Regions from separate parts of the Streptomyces sp. NBC_01334 genome, predicted to be linked through region 3. Evidence: riboswitches for the same ligand, from Rfam matches in the RefSeq annotation. Region 3 holds a riboswitch; each other region holds the start of a gene.
The links. A riboswitch is a leader RNA that binds a small molecule or an ion and turns the genes downstream of it on or off. The one in region 3 is predicted to bind cyclic di-AMP.

Region 1 (5,699 bases), 2.4 Mb from region 3:
GCAGGGCGAGCGGCTGCATCGTGCGCAGATGGACCTCGCGGCCGCCCGCGATGCGCACCTCGACGTCCGGGCAGACGAACCGCACCATCGCCAGGATGCGCAGACAGCGCTGCGGGGTCAGGTTCCACTCCTTGGCGAGCGGGGTGCCCTCGACCGGGATGAGGAAGTTCACCGGAACGGAGTCCGGGTCCAGCTCGCGCAGCGAGAAGACGACGTCCACCAGGTCCTCGTCGGACTCGCCCATGCCGGCGATCAGGCCCGAGCACGCCGACAGACCCGCCGCGTGCGCCTTCTGCACCGTGTCCACCCGGTCGGCGTACGTGTGCGTGGTCGTGATCTCCCCGTACGTGCCCTCGGACGTGTTCAGGTTGTGGTTGTAGGCGTCGGCGCCCGCCTCGCGCAGCCGTTCGGCCTGGCCGTCGGAGAGCAGGCCGAGACAGGCGCAGACCTCGACGCCCTCGTTCTGGTCCTTGATCGCCTTGATGGTGCCGGCGACCCGGTCGACGTCACGGTCCGTCGGACCACGCCCGGACGCCACCAGGCAGACCCGCTTGGCCCCGCCCGCCAGACCGGCCGCAGCCGCCTGCGAGGCCTCTTCCGGCTTGAGCCAGGTGTACTTCAGGATCCCGGCCGTGGAGCCGAGCCGCTGCGAGCAGTAGGAGCAGTCCTCGGGGCACAGCCCCGACTTGAGGTTGACGAGGTAGTTGAGTTTCACCCGTCGCCCGAACCACTGCCGGCGCACCCGGCCGGCCGCGGCCACCACGTCCAGCACGTCGTCGTCGGAAGTGGCCAGCACGGCCAACGCTTCCTCGCGGGTCGGCAGCTCGCGCCGAAGCCCCTTGTCCACCAGCGTGTTCAGCAGGTCCATGAGAGCCGATCCTGTCCTACGCACCCGCTCCGGGCCAAGGTAGGGATCGCACAACACACCGGGTTCGACGTGTGGGTATTGCCACACCGTGGGTGGGCGGTCGGGCCGCTAGTGTCTGTCCGCTACCTACAAAAGCCCGGAGGACCCATGGCGTTCGGCTGGATCGACGAGCAGGCGGAGCTGCGGCGCCGGGCCGGACTCGTGCGGACACTGCGGCCCCGCCCGGCAGACTCGCCGCTCCTCGACCTGGCGAGCAACGACTACCTGGGCCTCGCCCGCCACCCCGAGGTCACGGAGGGGGCCGCGGCGGCCGCCAGGACCTGGGGCGGCGGCGCCACCGGCTCCCGGCTCGTCACGGGCACCACCGAGCTGCACGGCGAACTGGAGCGGGAGCTTGCCGAGCACTGCGGCTTCGAGGCGGCCCTCGTCTTCTCCTCCGGATACGCGGCCAACCTCGCGGCGGTCACCGCGCTGGCCCCGCACGGGTCGCTGATCGTCTCCGACGCGGGCAACCACGCCTCGCTGATCGACGGCTGCCGGCTGGCCCGCGGTACCACCCACGTCGTCGGGCACGCCGACCCGGACGCGGTGCGCAAGGCGCTCGGCACACACGACGGCCCGGCCGTGGCCGTCTCCGACACGGTCTTCTCGGTCGACGGCGACGCCGCCCCGCTGGCCGCCCTGGCGGCCGCCTGCCGGGAGTACGGCGCCGGACTGGTCGTCGACGACGCCCACGGGCTCGGTGTGCTGGGGGACGGCGGGCAGGGTGCTCCGTACGCGTCCGGTCTGGCGGGCGCCGACGACGTCGTCGTCACGGTCACGCTGTCCAAGTCGCTGGGCAGCCAGGGCGGCGCCGTGCTGGGTCCCGCGCGGGTGATCGAGCATCTCGTGAACGCGGCCCGGACCTTCATCTTCGACACGGGCCTGGCCCCGGCGGCGGCGGGGGCGGCGCTGGCCGCCCTCAGGCTGCTGCGCCGGGAGCCGCAGCGCGCGGCACGCGCGCGTGCGGTGGCGGGCGAGCTGCACGCACGCCTGACGGCCGCGGGCCTGGCAGCGGTGCGTCCGGACGCCGCGGTCGTCTCCGTGCGTGCGCCGTCCCCGGAGGGGGCCGTGCGCTGGGCGGCGGACTGCCGGTCGGCAGGCCTGGCCGTGGGCTGCTTCCGTCCTCCCTCCGTGCCCGACGGCATCTCACGCCTCAGGCTGACCGCGCGTGCGGACCTCTCCGGGGCCGAGCTGGAACGCGCTGTACGGGTGATCGGCGAAACACGACCATGAGTCGGCGTGACACGGCCGTGGACCGCCTCTGACTGCTGCGGTGCGGTCAGCGGACCCGTGAGACCCCCGAGAACCCGGCCGTGAAGCCCGACCAGCTCTCGGGGGAGAAGAGCAGGGCGGGTCCGGCCGGGTCCTTGGAGTCGCGTACGGCGAGCAGACCGGCCCAGGGGCCGGAGGCCGGCCGGGCCGTCTCCACACAGTTGTTCGCTCCCGTGCTGTAGCTGCTGCGCAGCCACCGCACCTCAGGGAGACGGTCGGGATCGGTACTGGAAGGTACGTTCCGCGGTGGTGCGGACATGGTGCCTCCTTACGCGCCGTCGGCTATCGCGGCGATGTAATCCGATGAGTCCCCGGGCGAAAGGGCGTGCGCCCGAAGGGCGTTGAAGGCCTCGGTGTAGGCCTGGAGGTCTTCTTTCCGTTCGAGATAGAGGCTACTCGTCAAGTGGTCGAGAACAACCACGTCCAGATCAGAAGTGCGCGAAAATGAGAAGATAACGAAAGGGCCAGTTACCCCGATATGCGCTCCGGCGGCGAACGGCAGCACCTGAAGCCGAACTTGGGGCAATCGGGCGGCTTCCACGAGCCGACCGAGCTGTCGTGCCATCACCTCGGGCCCGCCCACCTCCCGTCGCAGCACCGCCTCGTCCAATACCGCGTTCAGTTCCAGCGGTGGCTGCGCGCGCAGCACGTCCTGGCGGGCCAGCCGGACCTCCACCAGGGTGTCGAGCTGGTCCTCGTCGCCGCCCTCCACGGATGCCCTGGTCACCGCGCGCGCGTACTCGGGCGTCTGCAGCAGCCCCGGTACCACCGTCGTCTCCAGGGTGCGCATCGCGCTCGCCTGCGACTCCAGACTGATGAAGTCCCGGTAGGTGGGCGGCAGCACCCCGCGGTACGCGTGCCACCAGTGGTCCCGGCCGCCACTGCCGTCGTCGCCCGCCAACGCCAGCATCAGCTCCCGCAGTTGCGGATCCGCGACACCATAGGCGTCGAGAAGTAACCGCACATCGGCCGGTTTCGATCCACTGATACCGGTCTCGATGCGGCTCACCTTGGACTGGTGCCAGCCCACGAGCCGGGCCGCCTCACCACTGGTGAGGCCCGCCTGGGCGCGCAGATTGCGCAGTTCGACGCCCAGCTTCCGGCGGCGCACCGCGGGGCCGTGCTGCATGGGCTCCTCCTTACTCCTACCGGGCCGACCAAATACGCTCTGCCGTCGCAGAGTTCACCGCATCGGGCGACAGATATATGCATATCCTGGTGGATCCCACCCGTGACCGGCGCGGTAATGGCAGTCTGGCGAAGAAGCACCAGTCCGGGACCGTACTCGAACCATCCGCGCCGTGTCGGGCTCCCGGTCCCGTGGGAAAGGGTCGACGTCGCCATGGCAGATCACCTGGAAGCATCCGTCACTCTGCCGAGCGATCCCGCCTCGGTCTACGCGGCTCGCGTATTCGTGGCCGGCGCCCTCGGGGAATGGGGTCTGCCGGCGGACGCGGAGATGGCCGACGCCATCCGGCTGATCGTCTCGGAACTCGCCACCAACGCCGTACAGCACACCTTCGGCCAGTCACCCACTTTCACGGTGGACCTGGTCCTCGACCGTGACGAACACCTGCGCGTCGGGGTCACCGACAGCCACCCGCGCTTCCCCAAACGACTGCCGGCCGCCGTCCAGCAGGACAACGGCCGAGGGATGGTGATCATTCGATGGCTGACCGCGGAGTGCGGCGGCAGGCTGAGAGTGCGGCCCACCCGGGAGGGCGGCAAGACGGTCACCGTCGAGCTCCCGTGGGCCGTCCCGGCGGCGGAGCCGGTGGCCGGTGCCCTGGCGGCCCCGGCGGAGGGTGAGCTCCCGGGGCGATGAAGGCGCGTCAGGACGCCCCCACCGCCCCGGGAAACCAGCCCGTGACCCTGGCAGGCCCTAGCGGACCCGGCCGTACCAGACGCTCTTGGTCCAGATCTTCTGGAGCTTCACCACGTCGCCGGTCTTCGGCGAGTGCCAGATCTTGCCCTTACCCGCGTAGATCCCGACGTGGTAGACGTTCGAGCCCGAGTGGAAGAACACGAGGTCGCCTGCCTTGCGGCTCGACGCCTTGATGTGCTTCGTCTTGTTGTACTGCTGGGACGCCGTCCGGGGCAGGCTCTTGCCCGCCTTCTTGAACGAGTACAGCGTGAGCCCGGAGCAGTCGAACCTCTTCGGCCCGGTGGCCCCGTACTTGTACGGGGCACCCTTCTTGGAGGCCGCGATCTGGAGCGCCTTCGTCGCCGGTGTGGCGGCCGCGGCGTCGGGGGCGAGCCCCGGGACCACGACCGAGCCGCCCACGGCGGCGATGGCGAAAGCCGAGGCCGTACCGGCCCGGGCCATGAGCGACGGGACACGATTGAGCGCAGTCATGCGCAACCCTTCGTCAGCCGCCTGTGAAGGATGACCTGTCGGATTCGGGCTGGCGAAGTTGCCCGGCCGCTGCTGCGGCTTCACCCCAAGGGCTGCTCGGCCCGGTCATGGCGTGACCGTTCCGGCGACCCGTCGTGCTTGGGTCCTCCACTCCTGCCGATGCACTCCTGTCGACCGGTCATCCGGGCGGCGGCAGGACTCGGCGTCCGCCCGGACCGCCCCGCCGCTTGTGGCGGGGGCTTGTCGTCAGTCAGGGATCTTGGCTCACCGATGTCCGAAAATCCCAACGGAACCGGGGATTTGTGGGGTTACTCACCACTCACCCGTTCGGGTGGACACCCTGATGGGCGATCAGGTGTCAAGGCGCCTCAGGGGCTCCCACCAGCGGTGGAGCCCGCTATTCCGCCCGAAGAGCGCCCTTTTGCGCAACCGCGGAGGGGTCGGGGGAGCAGTAGACGCTCCGCTGAACGGGGGTACCTCTTCTGGGCCGTTTCAACTCCGGTCCGGTCGTCACGTCCTGGGCGTGAGCGGTCCGGACCGGAGGTGGATCCGTCGGGTCAACTGTCGGAGAGCGGAGGCAGCGTGACGCGCGCAGTACGGCGCTCCCCGTCGAGGACGCGCAGCGCCCGCGCGAGCGTCGGCGCGTGCAGCTCGTTCTCGCCCCGCTGGTGCATGAGCGTCAGCGCGTCGCGCAGCGCGGTCGCCTTGGTCACCAGCGCCTGGGCGGCGCGCAGTCCGCGGTAGGTGTCGCCGTGGTGGGCGGGGTTGATCCGCCCGAGCAGGTCGACCACGTCAAGGTAGCCGTCGATCAGCTCGGCCTCCGCGCGGGTCAGCGCGGGCAGCGGCGGCAGCTCTGGCACCATCGGCGGCTCACCTCCCGCCGGGCGCGCCGGCCGAGGCCTTGCGGCTGGGGATGATGCCGTCCACCAGGCCGTACTCCACGGCCTCCTGGGCGGTGAGGAACCTGTCCCGCTCGATGTCCGCGGCCACCTGCTCCGGCGTCCGGCCGGTGTGCCGTGCGAGCATCTCCTCCAGGCTCGCGCGGATGCGGGCCAGCTCCTCGGCCTGGATCGCCAGGTCGCTCGCCTGCCCCTGGACGGGCTCGGGCAGGGACGGCTGGTGGATCGTCATCCGCGCCCCCGGCAGCGCGTACCGCTTGCC
Region 2 (5,699 bases), 1.5 Mb from region 3:
TGGCCACGGTCACCATGTCGGGGCCGGGCACCGTCGAACTCCAGCCCTGCGGGGTCACCAAGGCGACGGGCCTGGCCCTGGCCGCCGAACACCTGGGGCTGCGGCCCGAGGACACCGTCGCCTTCGGGGACATGCCCAACGACATCCCGATGTTCGACTGGGCGGCCCGGGGCGTCGCCATGGCCAACGCGCATCCGGAGCTCAAGGCGGTCGCCGACGAGGTGACGACGTCGAACGAGGACGACGGCGTGGCCGTCGTCCTCGAACGTCTGTTTCCGTAACCGGCTACCGGCTACCGGCTACCGGCTACCGGCCACCGGTGGCCGACATCGGCGGCCGACACCGGTGACCGGCCGGCGGGACGGTCAGTACGCGCCGAACACGTTGTCGATCGAGCCGTAGCGCGCGGCCGCGTAGTTGCAGGCGGCGGTGATGTTCGCGACCGGGTCGTACGAGTCCCACGACGTGCCGTTCACGTGGTAGGCGCGGAACGTCGGGTCGATGACCTGGAGCAGTCCCTTGGACGGGATGCCCGCGGCCGCGTTGGAGTCCCAGAGGTTGATGGCGTTGGGGTTGCCGGAGGACTCGCGGATGACGTTGCGGTAGATGCCGTTGTACGTCCCCGGGATGCCGTGCTGCCCCATGACCTGGAGGGAGGCGCGGATCCAGCCGTCGAGGTTGTTGGCGTAGCCGAGGCTGGTGGCCGTGGAGACGGCCGGGGTCGCCGCGGAGGCGGTGGTCGCCCCGAGGACGGGGAGAGCGAGCACGGCCGCGCCGGTGGCGGCGACGGCGAGCGTGCGGATGAAACGGTTGCGGCGCGGCTGAGCGGCAGCGGGCATGTCGAATTTCCTCTCCGGCGCCTGCGAGGTGAGCTGTCGGGTTCGGGCGGGAGCTGCCCGGTCGCGCCCTGACGGTCGCGGCTTTACCCCAAGCCGTACGACATGTCCGAAACGTCTTGCATATCCAAGACGTCCTTAATGCCGTTCCGGCGACTTACCTGGTTCCCCCGCTCCTGCCGAGCGTTATCGATGGGTGTTCGGGCGGCGGCAGGATTCGGCGTTCCGCCCGACAGGCCGGGAACGTATGCGAGAGCACATGTCCGAAACAAGTACCGGATTCACAGATCACCCCTATTGACCTTGGTCTGTGACCTATGGGGTGCTTGATCCTTTGTGGGTGCAAACCTTCAACTTGCTTGAGGGGTGCGGGGAATCGGTGAACGGTGAACCCGGACCGGATCTCCGTGGGGAGTGAGCCAACTCACCAGCGTTCACAAGAGTGGCGAATCGGGCATTAGGCCCAACTCATTGTTAAAGCATCGGCAATGGGTGGCGTAGGGGAGCGGAGGGGAATTGCCTTCCTTCGCGCCCGACGCGTCGCGGGGGGAGAGGGAAGAGAATGCGTGATCGTCGTCACGTGAAGAGGGGTCCGGCGGGCCCGCCGGGCCGACGGGAGTCCCGGTCCGGGACATGAATCTCCGGTTCCCGGAAACTCTCTTCATGTCCGCTCATATGAGCTGATCGAAACCATATCGGGCGTGATCCGATGCCGCCTGGCCTGCGGGGGCCTCCCGGGCGAGTCCATTCGAGCCCGCGGGACGTGGGGGCTATCGGTGATCGAAACGTGACCGGATACGCTGACTTGAGTGATGGCAGAGACCTATCGACAAACCGCGTAATCGCCAGTAGACACCAGCAGACAGGAGACCCCTCGTGACCGTCGTCGGGCCGTTCGGGCTGAGCGTGCGGGACCAGGCTCTGGAAGCCGATGTCCAGGCCGGATTGGCGGCTGTCGAGGAAGGCTTGCTCGAGGCCACCAAGAGTGCGGTCCCGTTCATCACGGAGGCCGCCCAGCATCTCGTGCGCGCGGGAGGGAAGCGGTTCCGGCCGCTGCTCGTGGTGCTCGCGTCGCAGTTCGGTGACCCGTACGCGCCGGGCGTGGTGCCCTCGGCCGTCGTGGTGGAGCTGACCCACCTGGCCACGCTGTACCACGACGACGTGATGGACGAGGCGGCCGTGCGGCGCGGGGTGTCCAGCGCGAACACCCGCTGGGGGAACTCCGTCGCCGTCCTCACGGGTGACTTCCTCTTCGCGCGTGCCTCCCACATCCTGGCCGACCTCGGGCCCGAGGCGGTGCGGGTGCAGGCGGAGGCGTTCGAGCGGCTGGTCACCGGGCAGATCCTGGAGACCGCGGGGCCGACGGACGGGCGGGACCCGGTCGACCACTACCTCGACGTGCTCGGTGGCAAGACCGGCTCGCTGGTGGCCGTGGCCTGCCGCTTCGGGGCGATGATGTCCGGCGCCGACGAGACGGTCGTCGACGTGCTCACGCAGTACGGCGAGCGGCTCGGCGTCGCCTTCCAGCTGGCGGACGACGTCCTGGACATCGCCTCCGACTCGCACGAGTCGGGCAAGACGCCGGGGACGGACCTGCGCGAGGGCGTTCCCACACTGCCCGTGCTGCGGCTGCGGGAGCGGGCGGCGCGGCTGTCGCTGCCCGAGGACATCGCCCTGTGCGAGCTGTTGGACTCCGACCTGACCGACGACGCCCGGCACACCGAGGCGCTTCAGGCGCTCCGCGCCCACCCGGCGCTGGAGCAGGCCCGCCGGGACACCGTGCGGTACGCGAAGGAAGCGCGGTCCGCGCTGGCGCCGTTGCGGGAGTGCGACGCGAAGGCGGCGCTGATGGAACTCTGCGACGCAGTGGTCCACCGGGCGGGCTGACCCCGGGGGACCCCTACGGGTCGGATGCCGCCTCGTCACCTTCGTGTCATACCGCAGGCGTATGTGGAGTTGAGCCCTCGGGTTGACGCTTCCTCATGGCCGATTTGGTCAGATGGGAACCACGGAAAACACCACTCCTCACCGATTCGGGTGAGAATGGCGGCTTGGGGTGGGGACGTTCAGGCGCGAGATGACCAGCCGCCGCCGACGACGGAGGTAAGGCACACATGGCACCGAAGGCATCCGACGACACCACGACCGGCGGGGAGTCGACCGGCGCGGAAGCCGACGACCTGCGCCTCGGACGGCGCAAGGCCGCACGGTACATCGTCCCGGTCACCGTGATCGGTGTGGCGGCGGCGACGATCGGGCTGGTCCCGGCGCTCGCCGACTCCGGCGACCCCGACCTGCCGAAGATCACCGCACAGCAGCTCCTCGACAAGATCGCCGCTTCGGACGTGCAGCAGCTGTCCGGGACGGTGAAGATCAGCACCGATCTCGGGCTGCCCGACCTCGGCGGACTGGAGAGCGGGCTCCTCTCGGGGGCCACCCAGGGCGGCGACGGCTCGTCCGCCGACCCGTCCACCAAGCTCACCGAGCTCGCCGCCGGCACGCACACCCTGCGCGTCGCCGCCGACGGCCCGGACCGGCAGAAGCTCTCGCTGCTGGAGAACGCCGCCGAGTACAGCGTCATCCACAACGGCAAGGACGTGTGGGGGTACGACAGCGCCTCCAACGAGGTCTACCACTCGACCGCGGACGAGAGCTCAGGCGAGGGCGCGGGCAAGGGCTCCGGCAAGGCGGAGAACCCGGTCCCCACCACGCCCAAGGAACTCACCGAGGACGCCCTGAAGGCGGTCGACGACACGACCTCCGTGACCGTCGACGGCACCGTCCAGGTCGCCGGCCGTGACGCCTACAAGCTGCTGGTCAAGCCGAAGCAGTCCGGTTCCACGGTGGGCGCGATCAGTGTGGCCGTGGACGCGAAGACGGGCCTGCCGCTGAAGTTCACGCTGACCCCGGCGAGCGGTGGCGCCGCTGTTGTGGACGCGGGCTTCACCCAGGTCAGCTTCGCCAAGCCCGCCGCGTCCACCTTCGACTTCACCGCTCCCAAGGGCGCGAAGGTCACCGAGGGCGACGAGGTCGGGGAGAGCGCCCCCGGGCACTCGGGCAAGTCCGACGACCTCGCGAAGGACCTCGAAGGCGTCGAAGGCGCGGACGGCCTCGACGGCCTCGACGGACTCAATGTCCTCGGCGAGGGCTGGACGTCCGTCGCCGTCTTCGACACCGGTGGCGAAGGAATGCCCTCGGGTGCGGAGGCCGGCGGCGACCTCGGCGGCTTCCTCGGCTCGTTCGGCGACAAGGTGACCGGCAAGTTCGGCTCCGGCACCGTCTTCTCCACCCGCCTGATCAACGCCCTGATGACGGACGACGGCAAGGTCTACGTCGGCGCGGTGACCAAGGACACGCTGGTGAAGGCGGCGAACGCGGCGAAGTAGGCCGAGCGGCCGAAGCATGCGGAGTGGTCGAGTGGTGAAGTGATGAAGTGGCGGCGCGGGTGACGTAGGACAGAGGCCGGCCTCCGGACACCCGGAGGCCGGGAGAGCCGGAGGGGAAAGCCGATGGGGGAGTCCGTGCCGGAGTCCATGCGCGAGTCCCTGCCGGAGTCCGTACGGGAGCCCGTGCCGGAGTCCGTACGGGTGCCTGTGGACGACGGCGCCGTCATCCACACCCGCGGCCTCACCAAGCGCTATCGCGGCGGACAGCTCGCCGTGGACGGCCTCGACCTGACCGTCCCGGCGGGCAGCGTCTTCGGCTTCCTCGGCCCCAACGGCTCCGGCAAGACCACCACCATCCGCATGCTGATGGGACTCATCGAGCCCACGGCCGGCTCGGCCCGTGTCCTGGGGCAGCCCATGCCGCGGGCCGCGCGGGCCGTACTGCCCCACGTCGGGACCCTCATCGAGGGTCCCGCTCTCTACGGCTTCCTCTCCGGCCGCGACAACCTGCTCCGCTACGACGCCGCCGACCCGACCGCCGATCCGCACACCCGGCGTGCGCGGGTCTCGGCGACGCTGGAGCGGGTGGGCCTGACGGCCGCCGCCGGCAAGAAGGCGAAGGCGTACTCCCTCGGTATGAAGCAGCGTCTGGGCCTCGCCGCCGCCCTGCTCCAGCCCCGTCGGCTGCTCGTCCTCGACGAGCCGACCAACGGCCTGGATCCGCAGGGCATGCGGGAGATCCGCTCGCTGATCCGGGAGCTGGCCGCGGAGGGCACGACCGTCTTCCTCTCCTCGCACCTGCTCGACGAGATCGAGCAGGTGTGCACGCACGCGGCGGTGATGGCGCAGGGCCGGCTGCTCGTCCAGGGCCCGGTGGCCGACCTCGCCGCGGGGACACGCGGCCGACTGGTCGTGACGACGCCGGACCCGGCGGACGCGGCCCGGGTGCTGAAGGAGCAGGGGGCGGACGATGTCGTCCTCGGCGAGGACCGGGTGAGCGCCGAGGCCCCGCCCCCGGAGCGGGATCTCGCCGACCTGAACGCCGCGCTGGTGTCGGCGGGCGTCCGCGTCCGCGGCTTCGCCGTCGAGCGGGCCTCCCTGGAGGACGCGTTCGTGGCTCTCACGGGGGAGGGATTCGATGTCGCGGGCTGACACGCTGGACGACCGGAACCGGACGCCGGAACCGGCATCGCCGCAGGCACCGGGACCGGCATCGCCGCAGGCATCGACATCGGCGCGGACGGTGAACTGGACCTGGACCTTCGGGCTGCTCCGCAGCGAACTGCTGACCACCTTCCGGCGCTGGCGCACCCTCGCGCTGCTGGGCGTGCTGGCGGCCGTGCCGGTGCTGGTCGGGATCGCCGTGAAGATCGAGACGAGCGACGGCTCGTCCGGCGGGGGAGGGGGCGGTGGCGAGGGTCCGGCCTTCATCTCCCAGGTGACCAACAACGGGCTGTTCCTGGTCTTCACCGCGCTG
Region 3 (5,699 bases):
TACGGCCACGGCATCCACTACTGCCTGGGAGCCCCGCTGGCCCGGCTGGAGGGGCAGACCGCCCTGGCCACCCTGCTCACCCGGCTGCCCGATCTCCGACCGGCCGTGGATCCAACCGAGTTGAGGTGGCGCGGCGGGCTCATCATGCGCGGACTGCGGACTTTGCCGGTCGAGTTCACTCCGGTGCATTCCGGTTCATAAGTGATCCATACCTGACCGGATGTCAGCCGGAGTGTGACCGCTCGGCGGAGTGAAGGTGACCAACACTCAAGTCTGTGATCTTCACGTGATCTGCGCGGCATTAACTTGTGACAAGTGATCGTCTGCCGATACGTTCTCTCGTCAGCGCGACGACATCGGTTCCACCCGCCGCGCCGGTCAGTGCTGTCCAGAGAAAGGCCCCTCGCATGCTCTCCGGGAACGGTCGTCACCGTCGCCCCCGCCAGGCCCCGGCACTCCTTGTCGCGGCCGGAGTGACGGGCTCCGCCATCGCCATCCCGCTGCTCGCCGCCTCCGGCGCGAGCGCTGCGGACGGCACGGTGTGGGACAAGGTGGCGCAGTGCGAGACCGGCGGCTCGTGGAGCGCCGACGAGGGGGGCGGCGAGTACGGCGGCCTGAGCCTCACCCAGAAGGACTGGGAGGCGCACGGCGGCCTCGACTACGCGACCAGCCCCGACCAGGCCAGTCGCAGCCAGCAGATCGCCGTCGCGCAGAAGGTGCTCGCGGCCGAGGGGATCGGCGCGTGGGGCACCTGCGGGCTGACCTCCGGGCTCACCCAGGAGAACGGCGCGCTGAACGTGGACACCGGCGTGGCGGACGACTCGTCCGACTCGTCCGACTCATCTGGGTCTTCCGGATTGTCCGACCTGTCCAGGGGGTTGTCCGGATCCTCGGGCTCCACGGCCGACGACGACTCCTCGACCGGATCGTCCGACTCGTCCGCTGATTCCGCCGGTTCGCCTTCGGCGTCCGCTTACTCCCCTTCGTCCTCTTCCGCCGCCACGGGCGAATCCGGCACGTCCGGCGGCCGGAGCGACGGCTCGACGGGCGACGGCTCGCCCACGGCGACCCCGGGTGCGGACGACTCGGACAAATACGTCCAGGACGAAGGTTCTTGGAGCCTCGTCGACACCGGCTCCCTCGGCTCGGGCAAGCACCGCGGCGCCACCGCCGACGAGGCCGCGACCAAGAGCGCGACCGACGCCGGCGTGGACGGCACCGCCGCCGCCTCCGCGGGCCGGCATGCAGCGGCCACCTATGTCGTCCAGGAGGGCGACTCTCTCGCGTCCATCGCCGACTCCCTTGGTCTCGACGGTGGATGGCGTGCCCTCTACGACGAGAACAGGGACCTCATCGGCGTCGACCCGAGCAACATCGCCGCCGGTCAGACTCTCGACACAGGGGTGGAATAGGGCGCAAAGCCCAAGAAAAGCAGCGGGAGTTCGCGTCACACTTCGCGCCGAATGTCCGTTTTGGTGAAAGTGTGGGATGAGTCTCAGAAGCCCTGATCGTCTTTGAAATTCCGCCGATCGCGTGTCTACGGTCGAGGCCGCTCGGCAACCCGAGCCCCGGCCGTCGCAACGCCGAATCCTGCCAGCGACGACCCGGGAACAGTCGTCGCGTCAAGCGCCGTAGGCAGGAGCGGGGGACCCAAGGTAAGTGCCGCGCCGGTCGGTTGACCGGAACGGCTCGGGGTGAAGCCACACCTCCCACGGAGCAGCGCTCCGACGGGCGAGGAAGTGGCCGGGCAACTCACACGGCCCGAACCCGACAGCTCACCTCGCAGGCGTCGGTGAGGGGATCCACCATGCTGTTTTCCGGTAAGGGCAAGCACCGCCGTCCCTCCAAGGCGACCCGCGTCGCCACGCTCGCCGGCGTCACCGGCGTCGCCATCGCCGCTCCGCTGATGGCGGCCGGCAACGCCTCCGCCGCCACCGCCTCCGAGTGGGACGCGGTCGCCCAGTGCGAGGCCGGTGGCAACTGGTCCATCAACACCGGCAACGGCTACTACGGCGGTCTCCAGTTCTCGGCGTCCACCTGGGCCGCGTACGGCGGCACCGCCTACGCCTCCACCGCCGACCAGGCCTCCAAGTCCCAGCAGATAGCCATCGGCGAGAAGGTCCTCGCCGGTCAGGGCAAGGGTGCCTGGCCGGTCTGCGGCACCGGCCTGTCCGGCGCCGCCTACAACGGCTCGAGCGCCGACTCCTCGAGCTCCGGCTCGTCCAGCTCCTCCGGCTCCGCCGGCTCGTCGAGCAGCGGCAGCACCGGCAGCCGCTCGACCGAGGAGCAGAGCGCCTCCCGCTCGACCGACCGCCCGGCCGCCTCCAAGACGGTCACCACCCCGACCGGCAAGAAGGTCAAGAAGGGTGACGGCGAGTACAAGGTCGTCAAGGGCGACACCCTCAGCACCATCGCCGAGAAGCACAAGGTCAAGGGCGGCTGGGCGAAGCTGTTCGAGCTGAACAAGGACATCGTCGTCGACGCCGACCTGATCTACCCGGGCCAGCAGCTGCACCTGAAGTGACACTGCGCCTGAAATGACCCTGCGCCCAGGGCGTCGCTTCGCGTGAAGTGACACCTGGCCCCCAGAGAAGCCACAGCGCCCTCATATCCGAGGTCGGCACACTGAAGACCTCGTGAGGGTCACCCCCCGTCCCCACGGGCTCCCCGCTCCGGTGCGTGTTCCCCCGTACGCACCGGAGCGGGGTTTCTCTTTGCCCGTTCGTCACTTCCTGTCGGCTTTTCTCGGCCACCCCCTTTGTTCCGGGCGGAAACAATAGGTACCGTCTGTCTGTCCACGGGACGGTCGGTCGGCTGCCGACGGTCCCGGGGCGGTTAGGCTCTAGTCGCAAGGCTCAGCAAGGGCTCGTCAAGACCCCTGGGCCCCGCACAACCAGCGTCACATCCCAAGAAGGAGATGCTCGTGCCGTCCATCGACGTCGTCGTAGCCCGGGAAATCCTGGACTCCCGAGGCAACCCCACGGTCGAGGTCGAGGTCGGCCTCGACGACGGCAGCACGGGTCGTGCCGCCGTTCCGTCCGGCGCCTCCACCGGTGCCTTCGAGGCCATCGAGCTCCGCGACGGTGACCCCAACCGCTACCTCGGCAAGGGTGTCGAGAAGGCCGTCCTCGCCGTCATCGAGCAGATCGGCCCGGAGCTCGTCGGCTACGACGCCACCGAGCAGCGCCTGATCGACCAGGCCATGTTCGACCTGGACGCCACCGACAACAAGGGCTCGCTCGGCGCCAACGCCATCCTCGGCGTCTCGCTCGCCGTCGCGCACGCCGCCTCCGAGGCCAGCGACCTGCCGCTGTTCCGCTACCTGGGCGGCCCCAACGCGCACCTGCTGCCGGTGCCGATGATGAACATCCTGAACGGCGGCTCGCACGCCGACTCCAACGTGGACATCCAGGAGTTCATGATCGCCCCGATCGGCGCGGAGTCCTTCTCCGAGGCCCTGCGCTGGGGTGCCGAGGTCTACCACACCCTCAAGAAGGTGCTGAAGACCAAGGGCCTGTCCACCGGCCTCGGCGACGAGGGCGGCTTCGCCCCGAACCTGGAGTCCAACCGCGCCGCGCTCGACCTCATCATCGAGGCCATCAAGCAGGCCGGTTACGTCCCCGGCGAGCAGATCGCGCTCGCTCTCGACGTCGCCGCGTCCGAGTTCTACAAGGACGGCAAGTACGAGTTCGAGGGCAAGTCCCGCTCGGCCGCCGAGATGACCGAGTACTACGAGGAGCTCGTCTCCGCGTACCCGCTCGTCTCCATCGAGGACCCGCTGTACGAGGACGACTGGGCCGGCTGGAAGGTCATCACCGACAAGCTGGGCGACAAGGTCCAGATCGTCGGCGACGACCTCTTCGTCACGAACCCCGAGCGTCTGGCCCGCGGCATCGAGGAGGGCTCCGCCAACGCCCTGCTCGTCAAGGTCAACCAGATCGGTTCGCTGACCGAGACCCTGGACGCCGTCGAGATGGCCCAGCGCAACGGCTTCAAGTGCATGATGTCCCACCGCTCCGGCGAGACCGAGGACGTCACCATCGCCGACCTCGCGGTCGCGGTGAACTGCGGTCAGATCAAGACCGGCGCCCCGGCCCGCTCGGACCGCGTCGCCAAGTACAACCAGCTGCTGCGCATCGAGGAGATCCTCGACGACGCCGCGGTGTACGCCGGCCGCAGCGCGTTCCCGCGCTTCAAGGGCTGAACCTTCCCGCACGTCCGCTCCGCGGACCTCGGGCACAGCAAGGACTGACGCCGCCGACCCCAACCGGGGCAAGGCTCCGCCAGTCGTACGTACGTCCCCGTACCGGTCCCGTACCGTGTGCGGGGACGTACGCACGTGTGAGACGGGAGGCGGGAAGCAGTGGCCGTGAAGGACCGGGACCGTTTCTCCACCGCGACCAGGATCAAGCTGCTCGGCGAGCAGACCGCGGCCCGGGTCTACCGTTCCCAGACCAAGCGCCAGGCCCGCCGCTCCCGGCTCACCGGCCGTGCCGCGCTTCTCGCGCTCGTCCTGTGCACGCTGATCGTGGCCCTGGCCTACCCGATGCGCCAGTACGTCTCCCAGCGCGCCGAGATCGCCGATCTGGAGCGCGAGAAGCGGCAGGCCGGCGAACGCGTCGAGCAGCTGCGCGACCTCAAGGCGCGCTGGCAGGACGACGCCTACGCCGAGCAGCAGATCCGCCAGCGGCTGCACTACGTGCTGCCGGGGGAGACCGGGTTCGTCGTGATCGACCCGGACGCGGCCAGGCAGTCCCGCGCCGACCTCGGGGCGACCGACCGCCCCTGGTACTCGAACGTCTGGGACGGCGTCGACAAGTCCGACGCCTCCGACCAGTGAACCGACCGTCGGCCAGGACCCGCAGCCAGAACCGGTACCCAGAGCCGGTGGCCGGAGCCGGTGGCCAGAACCGATAGAAAGACAGGCATGGAAACGCCCCCGCCGACCACCCCGCGCACCGAGCCCACCGACGCGGACGTCGAGGCCTTCAAGCAGCAGCTCGGACGGCCGCCGCGCGGTCTGCGCGCGATCGCGCACCGCTGCCCGTGCGGTGAGCCGGACGTCGTGGAGACGGCCCCCCGCCTGCCCGACGGCACGCCCTTCCCGACGCTGTACTACCTGACGTGCCCGAAGGCCAACTCGGCCATCGGCACGCTCGAGGCGAACGGCGTGATGAAGGAGATGACGGAGCGGCTCCAGGCCGACCCGGAGCTGGCCGCCTCCTACCGTGCCGCGCACGAGGACTACATCCGGCGCCGCGACGAGATCGAGGAGCTGAAGAACTTCCCGAGCGCGGGCGGCATGCCGGACCGGGTGAAGTGCCTGCACGTGCTCGTCGCGCACTCCCTGGCGGCCGGCCCGGGCGTGAACCCCCTCGGCGACGAGGCCCTGGAGATGCTCCCGCAGTGGTGGCGCAAGGGCACGTGCGTGGTGCCGGTCGAGCGGGACGACGCGAAGGCGGCCGGCCGGTGACCCGGGTCGCCGCCGTCGACTGCGGTACGAACTCGATCCGCCTCCTCGTCGCCGACGCCGACCCGGAGACCGGCGAGCTGGTCGATCTGGACCGCCGGATGACGATCGTCCGCCTGGGCCAGGGCGTCGACCGCACCGGACGGCTCGCTCCCGAGGCGCTGGAGCGGACCTTCGCGGCCTGCCGGGAGTACGCGGCCGCCGTCAAGGAGTACGGCGCGCAGCGGCT

Region 1: another riboswitch for cyclic di-AMP. It lies ahead of OG736_RS07945 (C40 family peptidase); the one in region 3 lies ahead of OG736_RS18715 (transglycosylase family protein).
Region 2: another riboswitch for cyclic di-AMP. It lies ahead of OG736_RS25845 (transglycosylase SLT domain-containing protein); the one in region 3 lies ahead of OG736_RS18715 (transglycosylase family protein).

Annotation. Positions count from the first base shown of each region.
Region 1 is NZ_CP130718.1:1,758,911-1,764,609, reverse strand. It holds gene bioB (biotin synthase BioB) at 1-868, opposite strand, end outside; gene OG736_RS07965 (8-amino-7-oxononanoate synthase) at 1,016-2,143, shown strand; gene OG736_RS07960 (DUF397 domain-containing protein) at 2,190-2,441, opposite strand; gene OG736_RS07955 (helix-turn-helix domain-containing protein) at 2,451-3,311, opposite strand; gene OG736_RS07950 (ATP-binding protein) at 3,525-4,007, shown strand; gene OG736_RS07945 (C40 family peptidase) at 4,065-4,538, opposite strand; cyclic di-AMP (ydaO/yuaA leader) riboswitch at 4,542-4,712, opposite strand; gene OG736_RS07940 (hypothetical protein) at 5,096-5,401, opposite strand; gene OG736_RS07935 (ATP-dependent Clp protease proteolytic subunit) at 5,409-5,699, opposite strand, start outside.
Region 2 is NZ_CP130718.1:5,751,672-5,757,370, forward strand. It holds gene OG736_RS25840 (HAD family hydrolase) at 1-281, shown strand, start outside; gene OG736_RS25845 (transglycosylase SLT domain-containing protein) at 366-839, opposite strand; cyclic di-AMP (ydaO/yuaA leader) riboswitch at 843-1,065, opposite strand; gene OG736_RS25850 (polyprenyl synthetase family protein) at 1,713-2,723, shown strand; gene OG736_RS25855 (LolA family protein) at 2,951-4,222, shown strand; gene OG736_RS25860 (ABC transporter ATP-binding protein) at 4,346-5,374, shown strand; gene OG736_RS25865 (ABC transporter permease) at 5,361-5,699, shown strand, end outside.
Region 3 is NZ_CP130718.1:4,201,798-4,207,496, reverse strand. It holds gene OG736_RS18725 (cytochrome P450 family protein) at 1-201, shown strand, start outside; gene OG736_RS18720 (transglycosylase family protein) at 408-1,412, shown strand; cyclic di-AMP (ydaO/yuaA leader) riboswitch at 1,618-1,804, shown strand; gene OG736_RS18715 (transglycosylase family protein) at 1,808-2,524, shown strand; gene eno (phosphopyruvate hydratase) at 2,918-4,204, shown strand; gene OG736_RS18705 (FtsB family cell division protein) at 4,364-4,840, shown strand; gene OG736_RS18700 (DUF501 domain-containing protein) at 4,928-5,473, shown strand; gene OG736_RS18695 (Ppx/GppA phosphatase family protein) at 5,470-5,699, shown strand, end outside.